DNA from 2 places in the Catenuloplanes atrovinosus genome. Region 2 is predicted to be linked to the other one. Evidence: predicted binding sites of a transcription regulator. Region 2 holds the regulator's gene; the other holds the start of a gene.
What was found. The regulator HrcA, encoded in region 2, represses chaperone genes, less so after heat shock. The targets are predictions, from matches to a motif close to GGTTNGCACNCTCNNNNNGAGNGTGCNAACC.
Positions count from the first base shown of each region.

Region 1: the regulator HrcA is predicted to act here: its motif matches at 5,563-5,593, upstream of J2S41_RS36935 (FmdB family zinc ribbon protein).

Region 1 covers NZ_JAVDYB010000001.1:8,247,718-8,261,980, reverse strand. Annotated here, with positions in the region: gene J2S41_RS36960 (GNAT family N-acetyltransferase) at 1-310, opposite strand, end outside; gene J2S41_RS36955 (molybdopterin molybdotransferase MoeA) at 315-1,637, opposite strand; gene J2S41_RS36950 (UTP--glucose-1-phosphate uridylyltransferase) at 1,634-2,563, opposite strand; gene J2S41_RS36945 (GGDEF domain-containing protein) at 2,615-4,810, opposite strand; gene J2S41_RS36940 (5-formyltetrahydrofolate cyclo-ligase) at 4,897-5,523, shown strand; gene J2S41_RS36935 (FmdB family zinc ribbon protein) at 5,642-5,986, shown strand; gene J2S41_RS36930 (hypothetical protein) at 6,070-6,252, opposite strand; gene J2S41_RS36925 (translation initiation factor 2) at 6,336-6,635, shown strand; gene J2S41_RS36920 (DUF2231 domain-containing protein) at 6,632-7,099, opposite strand; gene J2S41_RS36915 (Fur family transcriptional regulator) at 7,259-7,687, shown strand; gene J2S41_RS36910 (oxygenase MpaB family protein) at 7,713-8,591, shown strand; gene J2S41_RS36905 (RecB family exonuclease) at 9,076-9,939, opposite strand; gene J2S41_RS36900 (MarC family protein) at 10,029-10,649, opposite strand; gene J2S41_RS36895 (PHP domain-containing protein) at 10,678-11,532, opposite strand; gene J2S41_RS36890 (hypothetical protein) at 11,555-12,775, opposite strand; gene J2S41_RS36885 (SigE family RNA polymerase sigma factor) at 12,772-13,476, opposite strand; partial or broken gene J2S41_RS36880 (PH domain-containing protein) at 13,570-14,184, opposite strand; gene J2S41_RS36875 (hypothetical protein) at 14,258-14,263, opposite strand, start outside.
Region 2 covers NZ_JAVDYB010000001.1:6,057,256-6,071,518, forward strand. Annotated here, with positions in the region: gene J2S41_RS26800 (serine hydrolase domain-containing protein) at 1-774, opposite strand, end outside; gene J2S41_RS26805 (HIT domain-containing protein) at 771-1,124, opposite strand; gene J2S41_RS26810 (beta-glucosidase) at 1,205-3,613, shown strand; gene J2S41_RS26815 (NUDIX hydrolase) at 3,658-4,179, shown strand; gene J2S41_RS26820 (hypothetical protein) at 4,146-6,032, opposite strand; gene J2S41_RS26825 (GNAT family N-acetyltransferase) at 6,134-6,655, opposite strand; gene J2S41_RS26830 (16S rRNA (uracil(1498)-N(3))-methyltransferase) at 6,661-7,392, opposite strand; gene dnaJ (molecular chaperone DnaJ) at 7,396-8,532, opposite strand; gene hrcA (heat-inducible transcriptional repressor HrcA) at 8,578-9,600, opposite strand; gene J2S41_RS26845 (DUF4870 domain-containing protein) at 9,821-10,606, shown strand; gene hemW (radical SAM family heme chaperone HemW) at 10,664-11,884, opposite strand; gene J2S41_RS26855 (enoyl-CoA hydratase-related protein) at 11,902-12,666, shown strand; gene J2S41_RS26860 (hypothetical protein) at 12,731-13,588, shown strand; gene J2S41_RS26865 (GlsB/YeaQ/YmgE family stress response membrane protein) at 13,744-14,022, opposite strand; gene J2S41_RS26870 (NUDIX domain-containing protein) at 14,109-14,263, opposite strand, start outside.

The sequences.
Region 1 (14,263 bases), 2.2 Mb from region 2:
CGATGTTGCCCAGGTTGAGGTGGCCGACCACGCGCTCCGGCCGGCCCGGCTCGCGCAGGCAGACCGCGAACGGCATGCTCTCGCCGCGCCGCGCGGTCCGGCGCATGTCCTGGAGCACGTACCGGTACGCGCGGGTGGAGTTGAGCTCGTTCCACGGGCCGGGCGGCGACGACTCCCACGGGGTGAGCCAGGCGCGGTTCGCGATGCGCACCTCGGACCAGGCGGCGGCGTCGGAGCGCCGGTACGGCCGCAGCAGCACCGGCCCGTCCGACAGCGTGGCCGGCCACCCGGGGGTCTCCCCCCAGATCACGCGGTCACCTCCGCCGGTCGAGCAGCAACACGTCCACGGTGGAGCCCGCGGCGGCGCTGGTCACCCGCTCGCCCAGGACGAGCAGGCCGTTCGCCTCGGCCATGCCGGAGAGCGTGTACGGCCCACCGGCCAGCGGCTGGACCGTGTAGCCCCCGCCGCGCCGCTCGGCCACGTGCGCGGGCCGGAACTCGCGCAGGCCGGCCGGCGACGAGACCGTCTCCAGCAGGTGCGCCCGCACGCTCGGCCGGAACACCGGCTCCGCGCCCGCCAGCAGCTGGATGGCCGGCCGGGCCAGCACCTCGAAACCCACCAGCGCGGCGCCTGGGTCCCCGGGCAGACATATGATCGGTACCTCCTCGGCACCGACCGTACCGAACCCGAGCGCGGTGCCGGGATAGAGCGCCACATCGGTGAACGTGACCGGCCCGGTGCGCCCGACGTCACGCCGGGAGAGTATGCGGCGGACCATGTCGCCGGGGCCGGTACCCGTACCCCCGGTGGTGATCAGCAGGTCGGCGCGGAGCGTCTGGTCCTCCAGCAGCGCGCGCAGGCCCTCCGGGTCGTCGTCGCAGATGCCCAGCCGGTACGCCAGCGCGCCCGCCTCCACCGCGGCGGCGGTGAGCGCGTGCGAGTTCGCGTCGACGACCTGCCCGGGCTGGCTGGCGCGGCCCACCTCGACCAGTTCGTCGCCGGTCGCGACCACGACCACGCGCGGGCTGGGCCGCACCACCACGTGCCCGATCCCGGACGCGGCGAACACCGCGACCAGGGCCGGGCTGACGTAGGAGCCGGCGCGGGCGAGCACCGAGCCGGCCGGCAGTTCCTCGCCGGCGCGGCGCAGCCCGTACCCCCGCTTGGGGGCCTGGTAGATCTCGACGGCGGCCATGCCCTGGTCGGTCCAGGGCACCGGCACCACCACGTCCGCGCCCATCGGCAGCGGCGAGCCGGCCGCGACCGAGAAGCACGCGCCGGGCGTGAGCCGGACCGGGCGCCAGCTGGCGGCGCCGAGGTCGCCGACGACGTTGAGACGGACCGGCCGCGGGTCCGGCACCCTGCCCTCGTGCATGCCGAAGGCGGGGTGCGAACCGCTGCGGCCGGCCGCCGCGATGTCCTCCCAGCGCGCCGCGTACCCGTCGATGGCCGCCTGGTCGAACGCGGGCACCGGATGCGGGCTGGTCACGTGCTCGGCGAGCACGTTCCCGTACGCCTGGGTGAGGTCGAGGTCGAGCGGAGGCAACGGCCGTAACCTGCGCAGCACGCTGCCCAGGTAGTCGGCGAGTGGCGTCAGCTCGTTAGCGGCCGCCTCGGCGTCGGCCGTCGCAGTCATCCGGTTTGTCCTCCGACGTAGTCGCCGAGCCAGGCGCGGAACGCCGGGCCGATGTCCTCCCGCTTGGCCGCGAGCTGGACCACGGTCTGCAGGTAGCCGAGCGGCATGCCGGTGTCGTACCGGGTGCCGCGGTAGACGATGCCGTGCACCGGCGTGCCCTCGGCCAGCAGCGTGGCCATCGCGTCGGTCAGCTGGATCTCGCCGCCGCTGCCGGGCTTGGTCTCCTTGATGACGTCGAAGATCCGGCCGGGCAGCACGTAACGGCCGACGACCGCGTAGTTGCTCGGCGCCTCCTCCTTCTTCGGCTTCTCCACCAGGCCGGTCACCCGGACCACGTCGCCGTGCTCCTCGTAGCCCTCGGCCGGCGCGACGGAGGCGATGCCGTACCGGGAGACCTCGTCGTCCGGCACCTCGATGAAGGCCAGGACGATCCCGCCGGTACGGGCCTGGAGGTCCAGCATGGCCGGCAGCAGCGGCTTGTCCTCCTCGACGAACTCGTCGCCGAGCAGCACCGCGAACGGCTCCTCGCCGACGTGCGAGGCGGCGGTGCCGACCGCGTGGCCGAGGCCGAGCGGCTCGCCCTGGCGCACCGTGTAGATGTCCGCCAGGTCGCTGGTGCGCCGGACCTCGTGCAGCCGCTTGTCGTCGCCCTTGGTGCGCAGCCGCTCCTCGATGTCCGGGCGGCGGTCGAAGTGGTCCACCATGGAGGTCTTGCCGCGCCCGGTCACCAGCAGCACGTCGGTGATGCCGGCGGCGGCGGCCTCCTCCACGATGAACTGCAGCACCGGCCGGTCGACCACGGGCAGGAGTTCTTTGGGGACGGCCTTGGTCGCGGGCAGGAACCGGGTCGCGAGTCCGGCGGCGGGAATGACCGCCTTGACGGCTCGGCGGCCGGAGGCGGCCTGCGGGGTGTCTGTCGTGGTCATGGCTCGGGTCACGGCACCTTCGCTGAGGGTGGGGTCCGACATGCCGCGAGACTATCGGCCACGGCTCTGCCGCGGCGTCTGCGGTCCCGACGGCACGCCGGACGGAGTCGCGGCTGCCCCCTCATCATCTGCCCCATCGGCCTCACCCGCCACCGAAACAGGATTAAGACGGACATCAAGCTCGGATTCCCGATCAAAATCAAGAGCCAGCAGCGGTACGGCCGGGATGGTGGCCGACGACACGCCGGCCCGTGGCGCCCGCGCGGCCGGCGGCGGCGCGCTGATCCGGTAGGTGTCCCGGCCGGCCGCCTTCGCCGCGTAGACCGCCTCGTCCGCCGCGTCCAGCACGCGCTGGGCGTGCCCGCCGTGCCGCGGGTAGACCGCGATCCCGATCGAGACCGTCACCGGCACCCGCAGCCGCTCGGAGACCGCCACCGGGCTGTCCCGCACCGCGGCGCCGAGCCGCTCCGCGACCGTGGCCGCGCCGTCGGAGTCGGTCTCCGGCAGCAGCACCACGAACTCCTCGCCGCCCTGCCGGAACGCCAGGTCGACCTCGCGCAGGCCGGACCGTACCCGCCGGGCGAACTCCACCAGCACCGCGTCGCCGACCGCGTGCCCGTACGTGTCGTTGACCGCCTTGAAGTGGTCCAGGTCCAGCACCAGCACGGCCAGCGTGCGCCCGAACCGGCTGGCCCGCTCCACCTCGCGCCGGATCGACTCCTGCAGGTAGCGGTAGTTCCACAGTCCGGTGACCGGGTCGGTGAGCGAGAGCCGCTGCGCCTCCTCGTGCACCCGTACGTTCTCCACCGCGACCGCGGCCTGCCCGGCGAACGTGCGCAGCGTGCCCAGGTCCACGTCGTCGAAGTCGTCCGCGCCGAGCCGGTCGTAGAGCGCCAGCACGCCGCTCGCGGCCGGCCCGGCCTCCCCGGCCGCGTCGTCGTACGGCGGCCGGAACGGCACCGCCACGTACGTCCGGCAGCGCGGCTCCTCCGGGCAGAGCGGCGCGCCGTCCGGGTGCACCCGGCCCCGGCGCGGCTCCGCGGTGGCGGCCACGGAGCCGAGCAGGCCACGCCCGACCGCGATCCGCAGTGCGGCCGGCTCCGCGTGCGGCGTCCGGTCGCCCAGCCCGTCCGCGCAGCGGCCGACCAGGTGGCCGGTCTCCGGGTCGTGCAGCAGCACCAGGCCGGCCCGCGCGCCGGTGGCGACCATCGCGGTACGCAGCAGCACGCGCAGAATCCGGTCCAGGTCGTGCGTGCCGGAGAGCGTCTCGCCGAGCGTGCGCAGGTGCCGGCGCAACTGGTCGCGGCCGGCGGTGAGCGCCTGCACGTACGCCTGCGTCTCCCGGGTCATCCGGTTGAACGCGCCGCCGAGCCGGGCCACCTCGTCGTGCCCGCGCACCGGCACGCGCGCGTCCAGGTCGCCGCCGGCCACCCGGTCGGCGGCGCGGACCAGTTCGGCCAGCGGGCGGGTGGTGGAGCGGGCCAGCGCGGCCGCGACCAGCACGGCGAGCGCGCCGGCCAGCACCACGATGCCGAGAAGCACGGCGAAGAGGTCACGGCGGTCCGGGCCGGGCACCGAGACGGCCAGCGGGAGCGGCTGGCCGGGGGCGGGGCCGAGGCGGCGGACGTACCGGCCGTCGCCGTCGGCGGCGCTGCCACCGCCGGTCAGCCAGGCGAGTCCGGCCCGGTCCGCGGGCTCCGCGGCGCCGCGCGCGGCCGTACCGTCCGGGTCCTCGATCAGCGTGACGCCGCCGCCGGTCGCGGCGGACAGCCGGCGGACCAGGCCCTCGTCGACCGCCTGCACCACGTAGACCACGGCCACCCGCAGGCCGAACGCGTCGCGGATCTCCACCCGGGCCGCGATCGCGCGCGGCGGCGCCTCGGCGCTGCCCGGCGCGGCGCAGTCGGCCCACGGCGACGCGGGCAGGTTCGCGGTGGTCAACTGCGGGGCGCCGGTCCCGTCCACCACCTGGACCGCGCTGGCCAGCCCGCGGGAGACGACCCGCGCGGCCAGGCCGGCGCGCTGGGCCGGGTCGGGCAGCACGGCGAGCGCGTCCGCGCTGGCGGAGAGCCGTCCGCAGAGCCCGCCGACCGCACCGCGGACCGCCTCGGCGGCCAGGTCGAGCCGCTCCTGCGCGCGGTCGCGGCCGAGCGCGTCGACGGCGCCGCCGACGAAGACGGCACCGAGCAGCACCGGGCCGAGCACCACCGAGAGGAAGGCGGAGGTCAACCGTCCGCGCAGGGTCACCGCCTCTCCCCCCATGACGCCGGGCCCGTTAGCTGCGATGCTGGCACAGGACGCCCCGAATGCCGGGGTTGTGGCTGGAGTGTTGCGTGCCGGATTTTTCGGATCAAGACGACCTCGCGCGGGAGAACGATCACCGGGCGCTCAAGACGACGGTACGGGACCGGGTGCTGGCCGCCCGGCGGGCGCTGCCGGAGGACGATCGCCGGGCCGCGGCCGGGCGGGTGCGCCGCGCGCTGAGCGACCTGATAGAGGCGGAACGGCCGGCCCTGGCCACCGCGTACGTGCCGGTCGGCGCGGAGCCCGGCGGCGCGGACCTGCCGGACTCGCTCTCCCGGATGCTGCGCCCGCACGGGACGCTGCTGCTGCCCATCCTGCTGCGCGATCTCGACCTGGACTGGGCGGAGTACGGGGGGCCGGCGTCGCTCACCGTCGGCGCCCGCGGCCTGCGTGAGCCCAGCGGGCGGCGGCGCGGGCCGGCCGCGATCGCGGAGGCCACGCTGGTCGTGGTGCCCGCGCTCGCGGTGGACCGGCGCGGCGTGCGGCTCGGCCGCGGCGGCGGCTCCTACGACCGCGCGCTCACCAGGTGCGCGTCCGCGCTGGTCGTGGCGCTGCTGCACGACGGCGAGCTGGTCGACGAGCTGCCCAGCGAACCGCACGATCGGCGCGTCCAGGCGGTGATCACCCCGTCCGGGGGGCTGGTCCGGCTCGGGTGAGCGCCGCCTCGCTGGACGGAGGGCGCCCCGATGACGGATCATTGGCACTCGGAATTCCCGAGTGCCAACCCGGCGTTGCCTCGGACGTCACTGAGCCGATGATCCTCCGGAGGGGAACGTGCCCACCTACCAGTACGCCTGCACCGAGTGCGGCCACCAGCTCGAGGCGGTGCAGTCGTTCAGCGACGCCCCGCTGACCGAGTGCCCGGCCTGCCAGGGGCGCCTGCGCAAGCTGTTCAACTCGGTGGGCATCGTGTTCAAGGGCTCGGGCTTCTACCGCACCGACTCACGTGGCGGCAGCGCCTCGTCCTCGTCCGAGTCCGGCAAGTCGGGCGCGGCGGCGTCGTCCTCGTCGTCCGAGACGAAGACGGAGTCGAAGTCGGAGGGCGCGGCCAAGCCCGCGGCGGCGTCGACCAGCTCCTCGACGACCACGTCCAGCAGCCCGGCCGCCAGCGCCTCGTAACCCGCCGTCCACAGAACGCGCGGGTTATCCACAGATCCACACGTTATCCACAGGCAGGTCTCCCCGGCCTGTGGATAACTTTGTCACCAGTGTGGCGGCCGGTCCTCGAGCAGGCGGTCGTCGTTGCTGCCACCGCTGCCGTACTCTCCCCAGCCACGGTCCGTGTCGTCGGACGTCTGGTCCGGGAGCACGGGCAGGTCGTCGTCGACCAGGTCGACGGTGCGCTCGTCGTCGATGCCGGCGCGCGGCTCAAGCTCCGGGTTCACGCGCACCAGCGTACCCACCCGCGGATGTCCGGTGTCCCCCGCAGGTGGGTCGTCCGGATGGCGCGTTGGTAGCGTCGGATGACGTGACGACCCCCAGCGGTGCCCCCGACGACCACAGCCCCTGGCGGGACGTCTCCGGCCCGCCGCCGTCCGCGGCCGAGACCGGGTACACCGGGCCGCCGCCGCAGCAGCCCCCGCCGCCCGGCTGGCGTCCGCCGATGCTGCGGCCGTCCCCGCCGCCGCGCCGGCTGCCCCGCCAGGACGCGGCCGCGATCGACGAGGCCGAGTCCCGCGCGCGTGGCCTGAGCTACGGCGTCGGGATCGGCGCGCTGGTCGTGATGGTGATCGCGCTGTGCGCGGTCTGCGGGCGGGTGCTGTTCTAGGAGATCTTCCAGCTCATCGCCGCGCCGGAGTCGCCGGTCATCACCACGAAGTAGCCGGTGACCACGGCCAGCACCACCGCCACCACGCTCAGCCCGATGGAGAGCGCCTTCGGGCCGGTGGCCCGGCGGGTCAGCAACAGCAGCGCGCCGGTGACCACGGCGAGGCCGAGCGAGAAGACGAACGTCCGCTGGCCGTACGAGGCGTGCACGCCGATCTGGTCGAGGAACTGCTCCGGCGTGCCGTCCGCCTCCCGCATGCGGTAGAACGCGTTGCCGGAGAGCATCGAGAACAGCGCGGACAGCGGCGCGACCACGGCCAGCAGCGCGACCGCCCAGTCGATCCGGCCGCGCACCGCCGGCCATACCGCGAAGACGATCGCGCCGAGCGCGAGCAGGGGCACGAAGACGACCGCCGCATGCACCATGAGCACATGCGCGGGCATGCCGTTGATGGTCTCGAACACGATGACTCCTCAGGCCGTACGTCCGGTTGCTACGTCAACAAAGTCACCGCCTGATCGGTCCGGTTCCCGATCTTCTCTGGTAATCCGCTGATGTGTCCGTGAGCACCACCTGTGAGCGAGCGTCTTGAGCGGCAGGCAGCGACGTGTTGTCATGGTTGGATGCCTACCGCCGACGAGCAGCTGCGAATGCGCGGCCTGCGGGTCACCCGCCCGCGGCTCGCCGTGCTCGACGTGCTCGCCCGCGGCGGCCACCTGGAGGTCGAGGAGATCGCCCGGCAGGTGCGGCTGCGCCTGGACTCGGTCTCCACCCAGGCCATCTACGACGTGCTCGGCGCGCTCTCCCGGGCCGGCCTGGCCCGCCGCCTGGAGCCGGCCGGCAGCCCCGCGCGCTACGAGGCCCGCACCGGCGACAACCACCACCACGTGGTCTGCCGCGGCTGCGGCGAGGTGGCGGACGTCGACTGCGTGGTCGGCGACGCGCCCTGCCTGGAGCCGTACCACACCGCCGGCTTCGAGGTGGACGAGGCCGAGGTCACGTTCTGGGGCCTCTGCCCCGGCTGCCAGTCCCGCCGCTCCGCCGATCGGTGAGCGTTCCCCGCCGTAGTCTTGGTGGATGGATCCCGACGACGACCTCGGTCTGTTCGGTCCCGGCTCGGTGAGCTGGCGCGTCCACGCCAGCCCGATCATGCTGGTCGCCGGCCTCCGCTCGCTCTATCTCCAGGCGCTGCACCCGCGCGCGATCGCGGGCGTCGCGCAGAACTCGTCGTACCGCGCCGATCCGATGGGCCGCCTCGGCCGCACCTCGGAGTACGTGGTGACCGTGCTCTACGGCACCACCGCGCAGGCCGAGGCCGCGGCCCGGCGCGTCCGCCGCCGGCACGCCGCGATGCGCGCCACCGACCCGCTGACCGGCGAGGAGTTCCGCCTCGACGACCCCGAACTGCTGCGCTGGGTGCACGTCGCCGAGGTGGAGTCGTTCCTGACCACCGCCCTCCGCGCCGGACTCCCTCTCACCCCCGCCGAGGCCGACGGCTACTACGCCGAACAGCGCCGCGCCGCCGCCCTGATCGGCCTGGACCCCGCGACCGTCCCCGGCACCGTCGCCGAGGTCGCCGACTACTACGCCGAGATCCGCCCCGAGCTGCGCATCACCCCCGACGCCGCCTCCACGTTCGCGTTCCTCAGCGCGCCCCCGATCCCCACCCCCGGCACCTCCCTGCTCGGCGGCCTCCCCCTGCGACTGCTGGTCAACCTCGGCCCGCCGCGCCTGCTCTACACCGGCATAGCGGGCCTCGCCGTCTCCCTGCTCCCACCCTGGGCCCGCCGCCTCTACGGACTCCCCGGCCTGCCCACCACCGACCTGACCGCCGCCCTCAGCACCCGCGCCCTGAACCTCGCCCTCACCCAACTCCCCCGCCGCCTCTACACCAGCCCCCACCACAAGGCCGCCCTCGCCCGCGCCGCCCGCCTCGGCATCCCCACCCCCGCCTGATCCCCCGCCGCCTCGACCCGGCGCCGCCCTCCCGGCAGCATTTGCTCTGCTTACCTGGACGAATCACCCACAAACCGCCACTCGCGAGTGACGTCCCGGCGAGCACTTTGGTCGGGTTCGTTCAGGTAAGCAGAGCAAAGCCGGCCGGACCGATGCCGTCGACCACGGACGCGGCGACCACGCGGCACCACACGGAATCGGCGGGCGAACGCGGCTCGCCGGCCGTCCGCGCCGGGAAGTATCGGACGGAATGGTGATCAGGACGCCCCTTCGTCCGCTGGCCGGCCAGGCCACGCAGGCGCGAAGCGGCCGACGGTCAGTCCCGATCAGCGGCGCGCCAGAAGCGGCGGCCGGCGGCCTGTCCCGATCAGGGACGCGCCGGGGCCGGCCGCGGTCAACCTCGATCAGAGACGCGCCCGGAGAGCAGACGGTGATCAGTCGGTGATCAGTCGCGATCGGCGGCGTGCCGGGGAGCCAGCGGCGGTCAGTCCGGGGCCGGGGTGGGGCGGGAGGACGGGTCGGGGCGGAGTGTCGACTCGACGGCCGACCAGGGGGGCTTCGGCTCGGCGGAGGAGCCGGCCGGGCAGATCGCGCGGAAGTCGCACCAGGAGCAGAGCCGGCCGGGGGTGGTGGGGAAGGCCGTGTCGGGGTCGGCGCCCTCGGTGACGGCGGCCTCCGCGGCCATGATGTCGGCGGCGGTCTCCTCGGCGCGGCGGACCTGGCGGGCCAGGGACTCGTCGGTGTGCTCGTGCGCGGCCACCACGCCGGTCGGCAGGTGGTGCAGCTCGACCCGGTGGCAGGGGGCGTGGAAGACCTTCTCCGCGGCGAACGCGTAGAGCGCCAGCGCCTGTGAGCCGCGTGCGTCGTCCGGGTCGGCGCCGCCGCGGCCGGTCTTGTAGTCGACGATGACCAGCTCGCGGCGGCCGTCGGGGCCGACCCGGGCGTCGATCCGGTCGGCGCGGCCGCTCAGCGCGAGCACGGCGGTGCGGGCGGCGACCACGCGCTCGACGCCGACCGGCTCGAAGGCCGGGTCGAGGCCGGCGAGGTAGCCGTCCAGCCACGCGAGCGCGGCCCGCCAGGCGGCGCGCTCCTGCTCGACGTCGCGGTATCCCTCCCGTACCCACGTGGCCTTGAGCAGGGTCGGGAGCACGCCGGGACGGCGGCGGTCGGCGGGCAGGTCGAACCAGTTCTTCAGCGCGGTGTGCACGCTGGCCCCGAGCGAGTTGTGCGCCCACGGCGGGCCCTTCGGCGGCGTGGGGCGGTCGACGTACGCGTACCGGTAGCGCCGCGGGCAGTCCGTGTACGTGCCGAGCTTGCTGGGCGTGCAGACGAAGAGCCGCTGCGGCATGCCGGGGAACCCGAGCTGCTCGGGCACCGCGGACCGGCCGGTGGAGGAAGACCTGCGCACCCCTCGATCCTGCCAGGAGGGTACGACGGCTACCGCGCGTGGTCGGCGTACTCCGCCACGAACGCGGCCACCGAGTCCGCGATGAGCTGTACCGCGATCGCGGCCAGCAGCAGGCCGGCGATCCGGGTCACCACCTCGATGCCACCCGGCCGGAGGACCCGCACGATCACGTCGGAGAAGCGCAGGACCAGCAGCACCACGCCCATCACGGCGACGATCCCGGCGCCGATCGCCACGTAGTCCGCCGAGTTCTCCGCGTTCCGCACGAACAGCATGGTGGCGACGATCGCGCCGGGGCCGGCCAGCAGCGGTACGCCCAGCGGGACCAGCGCCACGTTCGAGGTGGCCTGCCGATCGCTGGTGTCGTCGGTCTTGCCGGTGAGCAGTTCCAGCGCGATCAGGATCAGCAGCAGCCCACCGGCGCCCTGCAGCGCGGGCAGGTCGACGTGCAGGTAGTCGAGGAGCGTCTGGCCGAGCAGCGCGAACACCACGATGACGCCGAAGGCCAGCGCGACCGCCTGTCGCCCGGCCCGGCGCCGGTCGCGCTTCGGCAGCGTGCCGGTCAGGGCCAGGAAGATCGGCACCATTCCCGGCGGGTCCACGATGACCAGCAGCGTGACGAAGACCTCGCCGAGCAGCTTGAAGTCCACATGATCACGCTACCGTGATCAACATTGGTCAGAGCGGGGGGACTCCGGTGCCGGCCGCCACGATCTTGTCGAGCACCTCGGGCGCGGTGGTGAACGCGCCCAGCGCCACGGTCTTGTGCGTACCGTGGAAATCGGACGAGCCGGTCACCACCAGGCCGAGCCGGTCCGCGAGCCGCCGCACGTGTTCGCGCTCCTCGGGCGAGTGGTCCTCGTGGTCCGCCTCCAGGCCGAACAGCCCGGTTCCGGCCAGCTCCTCGATCAGCGAGTCCGGCACGATCCGGCCGCGCCGGGTGGCGCGCGGGTGGGCCAGCACCGGTACGCCGCCGGCGCCACGCACCAGCCGTACCGCGGTGAAGACGTCGATGTCGGCCTTGGGCAGCCGGTAGCGGCGGCCGAGCCAGCGCGGCCCGAACGCCTCCGACGTGGTGTCGACCAGCCCGGCCCGGATCAGCGCGGCCGCGATGTGCGGGCGTCCGACCGAGCCGCCGGCCGCGTACTCCATCACCTCCGCCCAGCTCACGTCGATGCCGTCGGCGCGCAGCAGATCGACGATCGCCTCGCCGCGCCGCTCCCGGTCGGCCCGCACCCGGGCCAGTTCGCCGGTGAGCGCCGCGTCCGCGGGGTCGATCAGGTACGCCAGCAGGTGCAGCCCGATCCCCGGCTCCGCGCCGTGCCAGCGGCAGGAGATCTCCGCGCCCCGGATCAGCGTCAGCCCGTCCGGGCGCACGCCGGCCGCCTCCGCCCAGCCGGCCGTGGTGTCGTGGTCGGTGATCGCCATCACGGTCAGCCCGGCGGCGGCCCCGGCCCGGATCAGCTCGGCCGGGCGCAGCGTGCCGTCACTGGCGGTGGAGTGGGTGTGCAGGTCGATACGGGGTGCGGTCACCTACAAAGTCTGCATCAGACATCTACCGGGTACGCGAGCCCGGAAGCCCGCCGAGCCGCGGCACGTACTGCCAGTTCGCCCCGACACCGGCGGGCAGCGCCACCGTGCCGCGCACGCCGTCGACCCGGCAGGTGACCGCCGTGCCGTCCGCGCCGGCCAGCAGCGCGTCCGCGGAGATCCAGACCGGCGCGGTGCCGGTCCCAGCCGCGCAGTCCACGGTGCCGCCGGCGCCGCCGATCGCGGCGTCCACGTCGATCAGCCGGAATCCGTCGTCGCCGGCCTGGTAGAGGTGGCTGCCGTCGGCGGACAGCCGCACGCCCGAGTCGCCGTCCACGGTCAGCCCGAGCGCGCACCCGCCGGTCGTGCCGATCCTCAGCTCCGGCGCGGCCGCCTCCAGCCGGGCCAGGCAGACCCGGTCGCCGCCCTCCTCGCGGACCAGCGCGGTGACGGCGCCGTCGGCGCGCGGGCCGAGCACGGTCAGCACCCGCGGGTTGACCGCCGGCTCGACCGGCGCGGCCGGATCGAGCAGCGCGTACGCCCCGTCGCCGGCCCGGATCAGCACGCTGTCGCCGACGAAGCCGGCCGGGTACACCTCCCCCGCGATCGGTGCGCCGCCGGTCACCGCCAGGCCGTCCACGGTCACGGCGCCGACGTGCAGCCGGCCGTCCGCGACGAACGCGATCCGCTCGCCGGCCGGGTCGAGCGCCCAGCCGTCGCCGCGCGCGCTGAGTGCCTTGGTGCTGCCGTCCTCCAGCACCAGCAGCCGGACGCCGTGCTCGCCGCCGTAGACCCAGCCGATCGGCACCCGGTACGCCCGGGTGACGTTCCCCACGCCGGCCAGCGTCACCACCGACCCGCCGGTGGTCCACAGCTGGTCACCGACGCGCACGTCCAGCTCCAGCCCGGTGGGCTCGCCGCCGATGTCGCGTTGCTCCGCGGTGGCGGACCCGTCCGGCCCGCGGTCGGCCTCGGCCACGGCCGGCGGCGCGGCGCTGGACGCCTCCACCGGCGCGCCGTTCGGCAGCATGACCGTGGGCGCTCCGCCGCGCGGCCCGAGCGTGCCGAGCCCGTAGACGGACGCGCCGGCCAGCAGGGCCGCGGCCGCGGCGGCGACCGTCAGCCGCCGGCGGCGGATCGCCCGGCCCCGGGCCATGGCGCGGGCCGCGGGGTCGTCCGCGGACGGCACGCTCTGCGTGGTCGCCGCGAAGAGGTCACGGAGCCGGTCCTCGAGCACCGGGCTCACCGCCTCTCCCGCGCGAGCTGCCGGCGGACCTCGGACAGCGCGGTGGGCGTGGGCGCGGCCGGGCGGGCCGGCAGCGGCCGGGTGGTGATCACCGGCTCCGGGCGCGGCGCGGCCTCGGCGGCGGGCTCCGGCACCGGCACGCCCGAGTCCGGGTCGATGCCCTCCGCGACCAGGCGCCGGCGCAACACGTTCAGCGCGCGGAAGGTCTGGCTCTTGACCGTGCCGGGCGAGATGTTCAGCATCGCGGCGGTCTGCGCCTCGGACAGGTCCTCGTAGAAGCGCAGCACCAGCACGGCCCGCTGCCGGGTGGGCAGCGCCCGCACGTGCCGCCAGAGCGCGTCCCGCTCCAGCTGGGCCTCGATCTCGTCCGGTGCCGCGCGCTCCGGCAGCACCTCGGTGGGGCGCTCACCGTGCCAGCGGCGGCGCCACCAGCTGGTGGCGGTGTTGACCAGCACGCGTCGCGCGTACGGCTCGACCGCCTCGATCCGCCCGAGCCGGCGCCAGGCCAGGTACGTCTTGGTCAGCGCGGTCTGCAGCAGGTCCTCCGCCGTCGCCCAGTCGCCGGCCAGCAGGTACGCCGTGCGCAGCAGCGCGCCGGAGCGGGCGGAGACGAAGTCGCGGAACTCGTCGTCGACGCTGTCGGCGACCACGCGCAGGTCCCGGTCGGCGCTGACCGGCGCCGCCTCCGAGTCGCCCTCCATCGTCACCCTCCCCCGCGTGGCAAGCCGTCCCAGACAGACTCACACGACGCGGGGAGCGATATCTATGGGCGAACGGCTGATATCCGGGCGGGATCAGGCGTCGTCGCCGGGGTCCGCGTTCTTGCCGAGCCGGGCCTCGACGGCCTGCGGCTCGTACATCTCCTCGACCACGCGCAGGTAGAGCTCGTTCGGGTTCGGCAGGTGCTTGACCTCGCGGAGCGCCTGGTCCTGACCGGCCGACTCCAGCACGAACGTGCCGTAGTTCAGCATCCGGCCGACCGGTGACTGCTCGTACTTCATGTCCGTGACCCGGGCCAGCGGCATCATCGCCACCTTGCGCGTGATGATGCCGTTCACGACCATCACGCGCTTGTTGGTCAGGATGAAGCGGTCGAAGTACCAGTCCGCCACCTTCCACGCCACCCAGCCCATGACGCCGAGCCAGACGATCACCGCGACCGTGGTGAACCCGCTCGCCTGCTCCTGTCTGGCCAGGAAGCCGGAGAGGTAGCCGAGCAGGAACGTGGCCGCGGCACCGATCAGCAGCGGTGTCCACAGGTGAACCCAGTGCCGCTTCCACTCGCCCCGGTAGCGCTCGGTCGGGAAGAGATAGCGGGCGACCAGGGTGGTGGGCTCGTCCTCCAGAGGGAGGACCCGGCGTGGCCCCAGCGGCATGCCGGAGGAGTCGACGCGCAGCCCCTCGAACTCTTCGGCCTCGAACTCGGGTGCGATGTACCCATCGTCGGGGCCGGGAGGCCTCGATGCCGTCGTCATGACCGGCTCAGGC
Region 2 (14,263 bases):
CGTGGCCGGCCAGCGCATCTCGTCCAGCGTGGCCGGCGCCAGCACCCGCCCGGCCGGGTCGATCGCGGCCGGGTCGGCCAGGAACGCCGCCCACCGCGCCATGTCCGCGGCCGTGCTCCACAGCTGCGCGGCCGGGCCCGCCGCGCGCATGTCGAACGGCGGCTCCGGGCGCGCGGTGTCCGAGTACAGGTCGACCAGGTAGCCAACCGCGGCCCGCTCCGGCCGGTCGACCGTGGTGGCGTGCAGGCGCAGCGGGCGCAGCACCCGGTCGTGCAGCACCTCGGCCCAGGTTCCGCCGCGGCGCCGGGCCACCACCTGGCCGAGCAGTGCCAGGCCCAGGTTCGAGTAGTGGAAACGGCGGCCGGGCGGCAGCACCCGCTCGGCCCGGGCCAGCTCGGCCAGCAGCGCGCCGGTCTCCGGCGTGACCAGCGTGTCCCACACGTCTCCCCACGGCTCGCGCTGCAGGCCGGACGTGTGCGACAGCAGCCGGCGGATGGTCAGCTCGCCGTGCGCGGGCACGTCCAGGTGCCGGCCCAGCGGGTCGTCCAGGTCGAGCAGGCCGTCGTCACGGGCCTGGAGCACGAGCACCGCGGTCAGCGTCTTGGTGACCGAGCCGATCCGGAACCGGGTGTCGTCGTTCAGCGGGCGGTCCGTGCCCGAGGTGCCGATCGCGGCCGTCCAGAGCGGACGGTCCGCGCGGTGCAGCGCGACCTGGAGCGCGGGAATCCGGCCCTCGGCCTGCGCCGCCTGTACCAGACGGAGCAGCGAGGTCACCGAGGGCTCAGCATCGGGCCGAGCGGGGCGCCGCCGACCACGTGCGCGTGCACGTGGAAGACCTCCTGCCCGCCGTACCCGCCGGTATTGAAGATCGTCCGGAAGCCGTCCGTGAGCAGCCCCTCGGACCGGGCCACCGCCGCGGCCGCGGCCAGCACCTCGCCGGCCAGCCCGGCGTCCGCCAGCGCGAGCGCGGCGACGTCGGCGTGATGCTCCTTCGGGATCACCAGGACGTGCACCGGCGCCTTCGGGCCGATGTCGCGGAAGGCCAGCGTGGTCTCGGTCTCGTGCACCACGTCGGCCGGGATGTCCCCGGCCACGATCTTGCAGAACAGGCAGTCAGCGCTCATCCGGAAATCTTAGAGATGCCCGGGCGGCGGAGCTGACAGGATCGGACGGTCGGCGAACACGAGGCGAGGGCGGTGCGGGCATGTCGGACGACGCGCGGCGGGAGGAGGCGGTCGAGCGCGCGGTGGCGCGGCTCGGCGTCGAGGACAAGGTGCGGCTACTGTCCGGCCAGGACTTCTGGGCGCTCCCCGCGCTGCCGGAGATCGGGCTCGCGTCGCTGGTCATGTCCGACGGGCCGGTCGGCGTGCGCGGCACCGGCTGGGCGCCGGACGACCCGTCGGTGGTGCTGCCCAGCCCGACCGCGCTGGCCGCGACCTGGGACGTGGAGCTGGCCCGCACGGCCGGCCGGATGCTCGGCCAGGAGTGCCGGCGCAAGGGCGTGCACGTTCTGCTGGCGCCGACCGTCAACCTGCACCGATCCCCGCTGGGCGGCCGGCACTTCGAGTGCTACTCGGAAGATCCGCTGCTCACCGGCGAGGTCGGGGCCGCGTACGTGACCGGCGTGCAGGACCAGGGCGTCGGCACCACGGTCAAGCACTTCGTCGGCAACGACTCCGAGACCGATCGGATGAGCGTGGACGTGCGCATCGGCGAGCGCGCGCTGCGTGAGCTGTACCTGGCGCCGTTCGCGCGGATCACGGCCGCGGGCGCGTGGGGCGCGATGGCCGCGTACAACACGGTCAACGGGCTGACCATGACCGAGCACGGCCCGCTGCAGAACGACGTGCTCAAGCGCGAGTGGGGCTGGGACGGCGCGATCGTCTCCGACTGGACCGCGGCGCGCAGCACGGTGGCGAGCGCGCTCGGCGGTCTCGACGTGGTGATGCCCGCGTTCGGCGACCCGTGGGGGCCGGCCCTGCTGCGTGCCGTGCGCGCCGGCGAGGTACCGGAGAAGGTCCTGGACGACAAGGTACGCCGGGTGCTGCGCCTCGCGGCCCGGGTCGGCATCCTGGACGGCGCGCCCGGAGTCCGGCCGTCGCTGCCCGCGCTGGACGGCGCCCAGGTGGCCCGGGAGATCGCGACCCGGTCGTTCGTGCTGGCCCGCAACGAGCGGAACCTGCTGCCGCTGGACGGCGGCGAGCTGCGCAGGGTGGCGCTGCTGGGCGCGCTCGCGGCGGACGCGCGGGTGCTCGGCGGCGGCAGCGCGCAGGTGTTCCCGCCGTACGTGATCTCGCCGCGCGACGGGCTGGCCGCGGCGCTGCCCGGCGCGTCCGTGGTCTATGCGCCGGGCGCCGACCCGCGTCCGCACCTGCCCGCCCTCGCCTGCGACGGCCTGACCGCCACGCTGCGCGGGTCCGGCTTCCGGGTGTTGCACAGCACGCCGCTGCCGGTCGCGACCGTACGGTGGATGGGCGCGCCGCCGTCCGGCGTGGACCCGGACGCGCTCTCCACCGTGGAGATCACCGGCCGGCTCACTCCACCGGCCTCCGGCGTGCACGAGCTGTCGATCATCGGGTTCGGGCAGGTCGTGCTGCGGGTGGCCGGCGACGTGATCTTCGAGGGCGCGGTCTTCGCGGACGACGCGGACCCGGAGACGGTGTTCCACGAGTCGGTCGAGCGCCGTTTCCCGGTGCCGCTGACCGCCGGTGAGGCGGTCGACGTGTCGCTGACGCTGGAGGTGCGGCCCGCCGTCGCCGGCTTCGTCAACGTCGGCCTCGGGTACGCGCCGCCCGGCCCCTCCCCCGACGAGCTGCTCGACCGGGCCGTCGCCGCCGCCCGCGACGCGGACGTGGCCGTGGTCGTGGTCGGCACCACCGAGGAGGTCGAGTCCGAGGGTTTCGACCGCACCACGCTCGCGCTCCCCGGCCGCCAGGACGAGTTGGTCCGCCGCGTGGCCGCCGCCAACCCGCGCACGATCGTGGTGGTGAACGCCGGCTCGCCGGTGCTGATGCCGTGGCTGGACGAGGTGCCGGCCGTGCTGCTCACCTGGTTCCCCGGTCAGGAGGCCGGCGCCGCGCTCGCCGACGTGCTGCTCGGCCTGGCCGAGCCCGGCGGCCGGCTGCCCACCACCTGGCCGCGCCGCGACGAGGACGCGCTCTCCACGACGCCGTCCGGCGGCATCCTCGCCTACGAGGAGGGCGTCTTCGTCGGTTACCGGTCCGGCACCGCCGCCGCGCCGCTGTTCCCGTTCGGGCACGGGCTGGGCTACACCACGTGGTCGTACGAGTCGATCGCGGTCGAGACCGACCCCGCGCACGCCGGCACCGTCGTGGTCCGGCTGCGCAACACCGGCTCCCGCCCCGGCCGCGAGATCGTCCAGATCTACCTGGGCGCGGCCGTCGGCACCACGGTCGACCGCCCGGACCGCTGGCTGGCCGGCTTCGCCCCGGTGTCCGCCGCCCCCGGCCACACCGTGGAGGCCCGCATCCCGCTGCCGCCACGCGCCTTCCAGATCTGGGACGACGGCTGGCAGGCGGTCCCCGGCACCTACCGCGTCGAGGCCGCCCACTCCCTCCACGACCGCCGCCTGACCACCGAACTGAGCATCTGACCGGCCACGCCCGGCGGTCGCACGGCGTCCGGCAGGATGGGCGGGTGGGTGTGATCAAGCATGCGACCGCGAGCGTGTTCCTGTTCGGCCGCGTGGACGGTGGGTGGCGGCTGGGGTTGATCCGCCATCCGCGGTTCGGGCGGTGGATGCTGCCGGGCGGGCACGTGGAGCCGGGCGAGAACCCGGCGGAGGCCGCGCTCCGGGAGGTGCGTGAGGAGGCCGGGCTGGCCGCGACCCTGCTCGCGCCGCACGCGGGCTCGTTGCCGGGCTATCCGGCCGCGGCCCGCGTACCGGTGCCGGTGTGGATCACGGAGCAGGACGTGCCGCCGGAGAGGCGCCTGGCGTCCGCGCACGTGCACGTCGACCACCTCTACCTGGCCGTCGCCGGGAGTGCCTCGCCGACGACCGATCCGGAGCTGCCGTTCCGCTGGTACGCCCGGGAGGAGCTGTCCGGCCTGGAGATGTTCCCCGACACGCGCGGCGGGGCCGAGCTGCTGTTCCCGTTGATCGAGGAGCTCGCCGGCCCGGCCGGTCAGCCGGCGTCCGCCGGCACCTCGAAGTTGTAGAAGGCGCCGTACTCGCTCCACGTGCCGTCGGCCTTCACCGCGTAGACCATCAGGCGGTAGCGCCCCTCCGCCTCCGGCGTCCAGGTGACGGTCGCCCGGCCGTCCGCGCCGGCCGGGACCACGGCCGGCTCGCTCTCCCAGTCGAAGGAGTAGCGGTACTCGGCCACCTCGGTCCAGCCCGGCGGCGGGGAGAACGTGAACGTGCCCGGCACGCCGACGCCGCCGCCGGGTGGCCAGACGGTGTTGTCGTACACGTCGGCGCGGATGCCGGGCTCCGGGGTGAAGGCGTAGCTCCAGGTCGCCGCCATGGAGACGAAGCCGTCCGCACCGATGCCGCGGATCGTCACGTACTCGCCGTTCACCTCGGTCGCGACCAGGCTGTAGTGGGCCACACCGTCCGCGTCCGGCACGACGGTCTCGGCGGCGTTCTGGCCGCGGACGACCTCATACCGGGTGGCCGTGACGCCCGGCGCCGGGGTGATCGTGAGCTGGACCGGCCGGTTCCACTCCGGCGTGCCGCTCTCCGCCGTCACGTCCGGCATGGACCACGGCACGTTGAGGTCGTAGCGGGCCGGCGCGGAGACGTTGCCGGCGAGGTCCACCGACCGGACGAAGAGCGACATCGAGCGGTACGAGTCCGGGTTGACCGCGACGGTGGCCGTGCCGCCCGGCCTGTCGGCCCGCACCCGATCCGGCGCGTCCAGCGGGTCGGTGCACTCCCACTGGCCGTACCGACCCGGCTTGATCTCGCGCAGGCACGGCCAGGTGGTGTCCCAGTCGTACCAGTCGTACTGGAAGCCCGCGATGTCCGGGTCACCGTGGCCGTCGAGCACGAAGACCGGCTTCACGCCGGCCGGGCCCGGCGCGTCCCCCGCCGGGAAGTTGGTCGAGGTGACCACCGGCGCCGAGGGCTTGACGCCGTCCCAGGTGAAGTAGCACGTGTCCGACCAGGCCGAGGTCTCCGTCCCGTCGAGCGCCCGCGCCTGCCAGCCGTACGCCTGGTTCTGCGCCAGGTCCGCAGCCGGCACGGTGACGGTGGCGACCCGGCCGGACTCCCGCTCGGTGGAGTCCAGGTAGGTCCGGCGGGCGTCCGGGCTGCCGACCGGCCAGACCGCGAACTCGGCCGTCAATTCCTCCCCCTCGTCCGCGTCGGTCAGCCGGGCCTGCAGGGCCGCGGTGCCCATCGCCGGGTACGGCGCGGCCTTGACGCACGACCGGCCGGTGGTGAAGAGGTTGTCGCTGTCGACCGCGGGGACGGTGTTGTACGACAGCCTCAGGGCGACGTCGTTGTACCAGTTGAGCCGCCGGCCGTACGCCGGGTCGGCCTCGTGTGCGGCGGACACCCGCAGCACGAACGTGATGAGCCGCTGCCCGGCGGCGCTCGCCTCGGCGACCGCGGCGCCGACGTCGAAGCCGATCCGCGCGGTCGGGCAGTACTCCGGGGTCTGGATCTCGTCGAGCTGCGCCAGCTCGGCCGGCGCCCGATCCCAGGCGGGCGGTTCCGGGACCGGCTCGGTGCGCCACAGTTCGATGGAGCGCTTGGTGCAGTCGGCCGCGGTCCGCTCGGTGACGTAGACCGTTCCGCCGGTGACCAGCGCGCCGTCGTAGCGGGAGAGATCGAACGTCGCGTAGACGCGGGAGGTGTGGGACACCCCGGCCTCGTCCTGCCAGGTGCCCAGCGGCAGATGGGTCCGGTTGTCGTTGGGGAACGCCACACCGGGCGCGGCCGAGTCGGTCCAGCCGGTCACCACCCGTGGCGCCGAGCCGGAGTGCCAGGCGGCCGCGGCGATGCCCGGTGATCCGAGCACGACGCCGAGGCCGGCGACGATCGCCGCGACCCATGTCCTCTTCACGTGTGCTTCCTCTCCGACCGGCGGATCCGCGCCGGCCGACGAGAGTCAACTATCCGGTGTGGATCGAGAGCAAGGCCTTTGCCGGTACGCACACGGAACGTTCACGAACGGCGCAGCAGGTAGAGGTGCGAGTCGACGCCGGCGATCGGGCCGGACCAGGTGCGGGTGAAGCCGGCGCGTTCCAGCGTGCGCCAGGAGGCCACGTTCGCCGTGAACGGCGCCGCGACCACGGCCTCGAGGTGCGGGTGGCGGTCGAGTGTGGCCGGTGCGAGGTGGCGGATCGCGGCGGCGGCCAGGCCGCGGCCGGTCAGCGCGGGATCGCCGATCAGGTAGTCGATGCCGGCGGCGGGGACGGCGAACGCGCCGGTGGCGAGCAGCGCGTCGGCCCAGTCGGGGTGGTCCTCGATCAGGTAGCGCTGGATGAGGCCGACCGGGCGGCCGCCGGACTCGATGGCGAAGGCCTCGGTCGGCTCGCGGCCGGCGATCCGGTCGGCGTAACGACGGCGGACCGCGGCGGGCTCGGTCGACGCCTCCCACCAGCGGGCCACGTGCGGCTGGGCGAACCACGCGACGACCGTGTCCAGGTCGTCCACGGCCAGCGGGCGCACCGTGACGCCGGGCACGGCGGTCACCAGCGGCCGAGGCGGGCGGAGAGGACGGAGAGCGCGGCCACCCCGGCGGTGGAGGTTCTCAGGACCAGATCACCGAGGCGTACGGGACGCGCGCCGGCGTCGGCGAACGCGTCCAGCTCGGTGGGGGCGATGCCGCCCTCCGGGCCGACGACCAGGATGATCTCGCCGGCGGCCGGCAACGGGACGTGGCTGAGGCGGTCGGTGGCCTCCTCGTGCAGCACGAACGCGGCGGCCTCGCCGCGCAGCCGGTCCGCGACGCGCGCGGTGCTCAGCGCGCCGGGCGCGATCGTGGGCAGCCAGGGGCGGCGGGCCTGCTTGGCGGCCTCGCGCGCGGTGGCGGCCCACTTGTCGCGGGCCTTGGTGCCCCGGTCGCCCTTCCAGACGGTGACGGAACGGCCGGCGGACCACGGGATGATCTCGTCCACGCCGGTCTCGGTCATCGCCTGGACGGCCAGCTCGCCACGGTCGCCCTTGGGCAGGCCCTGCACCACGACCAGGCGCGGGTCCGGACTCTCGGCGTACCCGCGCGACACGATCTTGATCTTGAGGCTGCCCTTGCCGGACGCGAGCACGAGCGCGAGCGCGGTGCCGCCGCGACCGTCGGCGAGGATCAGCTCCTCGCCGGCGGTCAGGCGCTGCACGTTCGCCGCGTGGTGTCCCTCGGGGCCGTCCAGGGTCCACTCGTCGGCCGCGGGCAGCGACTCGACGAGGAAGAGTGGCGCCGACACCCGCTAGTGCCCGTTGAAGGCGTCGCGCATGCGGGAGAAGAAACCGCCCTGCTTGGACAGCTCGGCCACGTCCTCCCCGCGGGTCTTGGCGAAATCGCGGAGCATGCGCTCCTGGTCGGAGGTGAGCTTGGTGGGCGTTCGCACGTCGAGGTGCACGAACAGGTCGCCGCGGCCCTGGCCGCGCAGGCGCGGGACACCCTTGCCGCGGATTCGCATGGTGGCGCCCGGCTGGGTGCCGGCGCGGACGTCGATCTGCTCCTCGCTGTCCAGCGTCTTGATGGTCAGCCGGGTGCCGAGCGCGGCCGAGGTCATCGGCACGGTGACGCGGCAGTGCAGGTCGTCGCCGCGGCGCGAGTAGACGTCGTGCGGGCGCTCGTGGATCTCGACGTAGAGATCACCGGCGGTGCCGCCGCCCGGGCCGACCTCGCCCTGCTGGGCGAGGCGGATGCGCATGCCGTCCTCGACGCCGGCCGGGATCTTCACGGTCAGCGACCGGCGGGTGCGCACCCGGCCCTCGCCCGCGCAGGTCGGGCACGGGCTCGGGATGACGGTGCCGTGGCCCTGGCAGACCGTGCACGGCCGGGACGAGACGACCTGGCCGAGGAACGTGCGCTGCACGGACTGCACCTCGCCGCGGCCCTGGCAGGTCTCGCAGGTGGCCAGGTGGGTGCCGGCCGCGGTGCCGGCGCCGGAGCAGGTGGTGCAGATGACCGCGGTGTCGACCGTGATCGGCGCCTCGACGCCGAACGCGGTCTCCTGCAGGTCGAGCTCCAGCCGGAGGATCGCGTCCGCACCCGGGCGGGTGCGCGGGCGCGGGCCCCGGGTCGCGCCGGCCGCGGAGCCGAAGAACGCGTCCATGATGTCCTGGAACCCGACGAACGGGCCCGCACCGCCGGGGCCGCCCGGGGCGCCACCGCCGCCGGGGGCCAGCGGGTCACCGCCGAGGTCGACCATCTGACGCTTCTTGTCGTCCGAGAGCACCTCGTACGCCGCGTTGATGTCCTTGAACTTCTCGTGCGCCTCGGGATCCGGATTCACGTCCGGGTGGTATTGGCGGGCCAGCTTGCGATAGGCCCGCTTGATGTCGTCGTCGGTCGCGTCCCGGCTCACGCCGAGGATCCCGTAGTAGTCCCTGGCCACTGCGTTCGGTGTCCCCATGTCTGTCTGGATCAGGAATGCCGGCGGTTAGTTCTGCGCCAGCAGTTCACTCACGTAGCGTGCCACGGCTCGCACCGTCGCGATGTTGCCGGGGTAGTCCATCCGGGTCGGGCCGAGCACGCCCAACCCGCCCACGATCGTGCTGTGCGGCCCGTAGCCGGTGCTGACCACCGCCGCGGACCGCAGGTTGTCGACCTGGGTCTCGTCGCCGATCATCACCCGCGTGGTGGTCGGCTCGACCTCCCCGAACAGCTTGAGCAGGATCAGATCCTCCTCCAGCGCCTCGAGGATGGGCCGCAGCGAACCGTGGAAGTCCAGGATGCCACCCCGGGTCAGGTTCGCGGTGCCCGCCAGGACAACCCGCTCCTCGCGCCGCTCGACCAGCGTCTCCAGCAGTACGGACGAGAGCACGGCCATGGTCGGCCGCTGCTCCGGCCGGATCTCGTCGAGCAGCGTCTCCACCAGCGCCGGCGTGTCCACCAGGCGACTGCCGCAGAGCTTCTCGTTGATCCGGGTGCGCAGGTCGAGCACCACGTCGGTGTCGGTCGGCTCGGGCAGCTCCACCAGGCGCTGCTCGACCCGGCCGGTGTCGGCGATCATGACCAGCATGAGCCGGGTGGTGGAGACCTGGACCAGCTCCAGGTGACGCACCGACGACCGGGCCAGGCTGGGATATTGCACGACCGCGACCTGCCGCGTGAGCTGCGCCAGGAGCCGGACAGTGCGATGCACCACATCGTCGAGGTCGACGGCGCCGGCCAGGAACCGCTCGATGGCGCGGCGCTCGGCCGGGCTGAGCGGCTTGACCCGGGACAGCCGGTCCACGAACAGCCGGTAGCCGCGATCCGTGGGGACGCGGCCGGCGCTCGTGTGCGGCTGCCGGATGTAGCCCTCCTCCTCGAGCACCGCCATGTCGTTGCGCACGGTGGCCGGGGAGACGCCGAGATTGTGCCGCTCGACCAGGGCCTTGCTGCCGACCGGCTCCTGCGTCGCGACGTAGTCCTCGACTATCGCGCGCAGAACGGCGAGCTTGCGATCGTCCAATGGCATCGCCAACCTACCTTCCCGCCGGTCCCCCAGGATCCTCTCGCCGATGCTGCTGCACTGCTGGCACTCGACTGTAGCGAGTGCCAGTCTACGTCGCACGTGCGCGAGAAGCGATGATCACTTTGCTCTACATATGCGATATTTCTGATATCTGGTAGGCGCGCCGGAGGCGGGCGGTACCGGGTACTGGCCTGAGTTGATCGACCCCTCTACCGTGGCGGGCATGACCGAACCGCCTCGTCCGCCTGGTGAGGGCTACCCGGGTCACAACGACCCGACCGCTCCTATGCCGCCGTCGTACAGCACGCCACCGCCCCCGGACGGCGGTGGGTACCCGCCCCCCACGCCGCCGACCAGCGGGGCCGGGGCCTACCCACCACCGACCAGCGGAGCCGGGGCATACCCACCGCCCACCAGCGGAGCCGGGGCATACCCGCCCCCCACCAGCGGAGCAGGGGCATACCCGCCACCCACCAGTGGGGGTGGCGCCTACCCGCCGCCCACCAGCGGAGCTGGGGCGTATCCGCCGCCCACCAGCGGTGGTGGTGCCTACCCGCCGCCGGCCGGCGGTTACGGTCCCCCGCCCGGTGGCGGCACCCCGCCCGGCGGCTACGGCGCGCCGCCCGGTGCCGGCTACGGTCCGCAGTTCGGCCAGCCCGGCTACTCCGGCGCCAAGGCCAACTACGCGAACGACGACAAGACCTGGGTGATCCTCGCCCACATCGGCGGCGTGCTGTTCGGCTTCCTGGCCCCGCTGATCGTCATGCTGGTCAAGGGCAACGAGTCGCAGGTCGTCCGCGCGCACGCGGTCGAGGCGCTCAACTTCCAGATCACCTGGGGCATCGCGGCGCTCGTCTCGCTGGTGCTCACGGCCTGCTCGTTCGGTCTGCTGTTCTTCCTGCCCGGCATCGTGTGGCTGGTCGTGGTGATCTTCGGCATCATGGCGACCATCAAGGTCAACGACGGCGAGTGGTACACGTACCCGATGACCTGGCGTGTCGTGAAGTAGACAGGACGAGTTCCGTCCCGACCCCGTGCGCCGACCTCACCCGGCCGCGGGGTCTCTTCATGTCAGCAGGTCGCGGATCACGCCGTCGGCGAGCAGGCGGCCGTCGCGGGTGAGCACGATCCGGCCCGCGTCGTAGGCGTCCGGCTCCAGCAGGCCCCGGACCAGCGCGCCCTTGGCCCCGGCGCGACCGGCCTCGTCCAGCGCGGCGAGCGGCAGGCCCTCGGCGAGCCGGACCCGGAGCATCACGTCCTCCAGGTGCCGGTCGGCGTCGGTGAGCAGTTCCCGGGCCAGCGCGGGCGTCTCGCCGGCGGCCAGGCGCTTCGCGTACGCCGCGGGGTGCTTGACGTTCCACCAGCGCACGCCGCCCACGTGGCTGTGCGCGCCGGGGCCCAGGCCCCACCAGTCGCCGCCGGTCCAGTAGAGCAGGTTGTGCCGGCACCGGGCCTCGGGCGTGGCGGCCCAGTTGCTCACCTCGTACCAGTGCAGGCCCGCGGCGGTCAGCGCACGATCCGCGGCCAGGTAGCGGTCCGCGGCCACGTCGTCGTCCGGGTACGGCAGCTCGCCGCGGCGCATGCGGGCGGCCAGCCGGGTGCCGTCCTCGACGATCAGCGCGTACGCGCTCACGTGGTCCACCCCGGCGTCGATCACCGCGGCCAGCGAGCGGTCGAAGTCGTCCGCGGTCTCCCCCGGCGTGCCGTAGATCAGATCCAGGTTGACGTGCTCGAACCCGGCCTCCCGGGCCTCGATGGCGGCGGCCGGCGCACGGCCCGCGGAGTGCTGCCGTTCGAGGATTCGCAGCACGCCCGGCGCGGTCGACTGCATGCCCAGCGAGACGCGGGTGAAGCCGGCCGCGCGCAGGCGCCGAAGATACGACAGATCAACCGATTCCGGGTTGGCCTCCGTGGTCACCTCCGCGTCGGCCGCGAGCCCCCAGGTGTCGTCGATCGCCTCCAGGATGCGCGCGAGGTCGTCGGCCGGCAGCAGCGTCGGCGTCCCACCCCCCACGAACACCGTGTCCACCTTTTCCGGTTTTTTCGTCATAACGTGGGAGGCGAGACGCAGCTCGGCCAGCACGGTTTCCGCGTATTCGTCCCGGCTCGCCCCACCGCCCAGCTCGGTCGCGGTGTACGTGTTGAAGTCGCAGTACCCGCACCGGCTCGCGCAGAACGGCACGTGCACGTAGACGCCGAAGCCACGCCGGCCGGAGGCCTCGAGCGCGGCCGGGGGCAGCGCGCCGTCACGGGGTACGGCCTCGCCGTCGGGAAGTTCGCCTGGCACTCCACTAGTGTGCCCGCATGACGTCCGCGCTCCTGCGGGTGGCGGCCGGCACCGGGGTGGCGACCCTCACGCTGGACAGCCCGCACAACCGCAACGCCCTGTCCACCCCCCTGATCGCGGCGCTGTCCGAGGCGCTCGCCGCGGCCGTGGCCGACCCGGCGGTCCGGGTGATCGTGCTGTCCCACACCGGCCCGGTCTTCTGCGCCGGCGCCGACCTGAAGGAGACCGCGGCCGCGTTCGACGGCGACGGCACGCTGCCGGTGGTGCCGCTGGCCGACCTGCTGGCCTCGCTCTGGGAGTCACCGAAGCCGATCGTGGCGCGGGTCGGTGGCCCGGCGCGCGCGGGCGGCATCGGCCTGATCGCGGCCGCGGACATCGTGGTCTGCGCGGAGGAGGCGACGTTCGCGTTCAGCGAGGTCCGGCTGGGCGTGATCCCGGCGGTGATCTCCGTGCCGGTGCGCCGCCGGATCTCGGCCCGGGCCGCCGCCGAACTGTTCCTGACCGGTGACGTCTTCTCCGCGGCCCGCGCGGCGGAGATCGGGCTGGTCACCCGGGCGGTGCCGGCGGACGCGCTGGACGAGGCCGTGGAGGCGTACTGCGCGTCGCTGATCAAGGGCGCGCCGGCCGCGCTCGCCGGCGCCCGGCGACTGCTCCAGGACGTCACTGTGCGTGACGAACTGGCCCGGATGGCGGACGCCTCGGACCACTACTTCCGATCCGCGGAGGGCCGGGAGGGCATCCTGGCGTTTCGGGAGAAACGCGCGCCGACCTGGGTCCCCTGACCAACTCGTCCGGGCGGCGGCGGAGCGTCGGTAAGCTTGACGCCTCAGGACGTGGGGGTGACGATTGCGGATACGGGGAGTTGTGACCGTCTGCGCGGTTCTGGCTCTGGTCGCGGCGCTCGGCGCCCTTGCCGCCCGGCACGATTGGCGCGACACCCTCCCCGCGGTTCCGCTCGTGCTGGCCCACGCGTGCGTCGTCACGGCGGACGGCCAGGTCAACCTGGACGCGCATCAGATGGCCAACGCGGCCACCATCGCCGCGGTCGGCATCCGGCAGGAGATGCCGGAGTACGCGGTGGTCGTGGCGCTCGCCACCGCACTCCAGGAGTCGAAGCTGGAGAACCTCTCCGGGGGCGACCGCGACTCGGTCGGCCTCTTCCAGCAGCGGCCCAGCCAGGGCTGGGGCACGCCCGACGAGATCCTTGATCCGCGGTACGCGGCGGCCCGGTTCTACGGCGCGCTGCGCAAGGTCGAGGGCTGGGAGGACATGCGTGTCACCGACGCGGCCCAGCGGGTGCAGCGCAGCGCGTTCCCCGAGGCGTACCAGAAGTGGGCCGAGGAGTCCGAGGTGCTGGCCAAGGCGCTGTTCGGCAAGGCCACCGGCGCGGTCTCCTGCACGATCAGCGGCGAGCCGGAGGTCCGCGGCGCCGCGGCCGCGGCCGCGCTCGCCGACGGCCTCAGCGCGGACTGGGGCAAGCTGCGCGCCGCCACGGCGGACCGGGCCGGCCTCACGGTCGAGGTGCGGGACGACCGCGACGGCTGGCGGTACGCGCACTGGCTCGTCTCGCACGCCACCGACCACGGCGTCGAGCGCGTGCTCTTCGGCGGCCTGGAGTGGGACGCGAAGGACGGCGACTGGTCGCCCATCGCGGGCGTTCCGGCCGCGGGCACCGGCCGGGTCGTGGCCGAGGTCTTCGACTGAACCGGCGCTCATTACCCAGCCGCGCGCGCGGACAATCACCATTCACGTGAATAGTCGAATTCAGTCATGCGCCCTTCACATCACCTACAGGTAGTGGGATATGCGCATGAAAAAGCCCGGCCGCGTGACGCGGCCGGGCTCGGGACCCGAAGAGGTCAGTAGCGGCTGACGCTGCGGCGGCCGGCGAAGCCGGTGACCAGCGCCACACCGATGGCGGCCAGCACGACCTGGGTGACCAGCTCGCGCCAGTCGAAGCCGGCGGTGTCCGCGTAACCCATGGTCCGGGCGATCACGGTGCCGAGCAGGGCGGCCGCGACGCCGATGACCAGGGTCAGCCACAGCGGGATGTTCTGACGGCCGGGTACGACCAGACGGCCGAGCGCGCCGATGACCAGACCGACGATGAGAGCGGTGATGATGCCCATGAGGGTCATTTGAGTCGCCTCCTACTCCGGGGTTTTGCACGAATCCTCGTCGTGTGTGATCGATGGATTCCCGGAGTGCGCGGAAACCAAACCGCCTATCGCAATAACAATTTCCGGGCGTCCCCGAGAGCGCGGTCCATCGTCTCGAACGCCATCGCCGGCGGCGCGGCGATCGGGAACCAGGTCAGCTCCGACGCCTCGTCCCGGTCCAGCGTGATCGACGCGCCGGCCGGCAGCGTGGCCAGGTAGA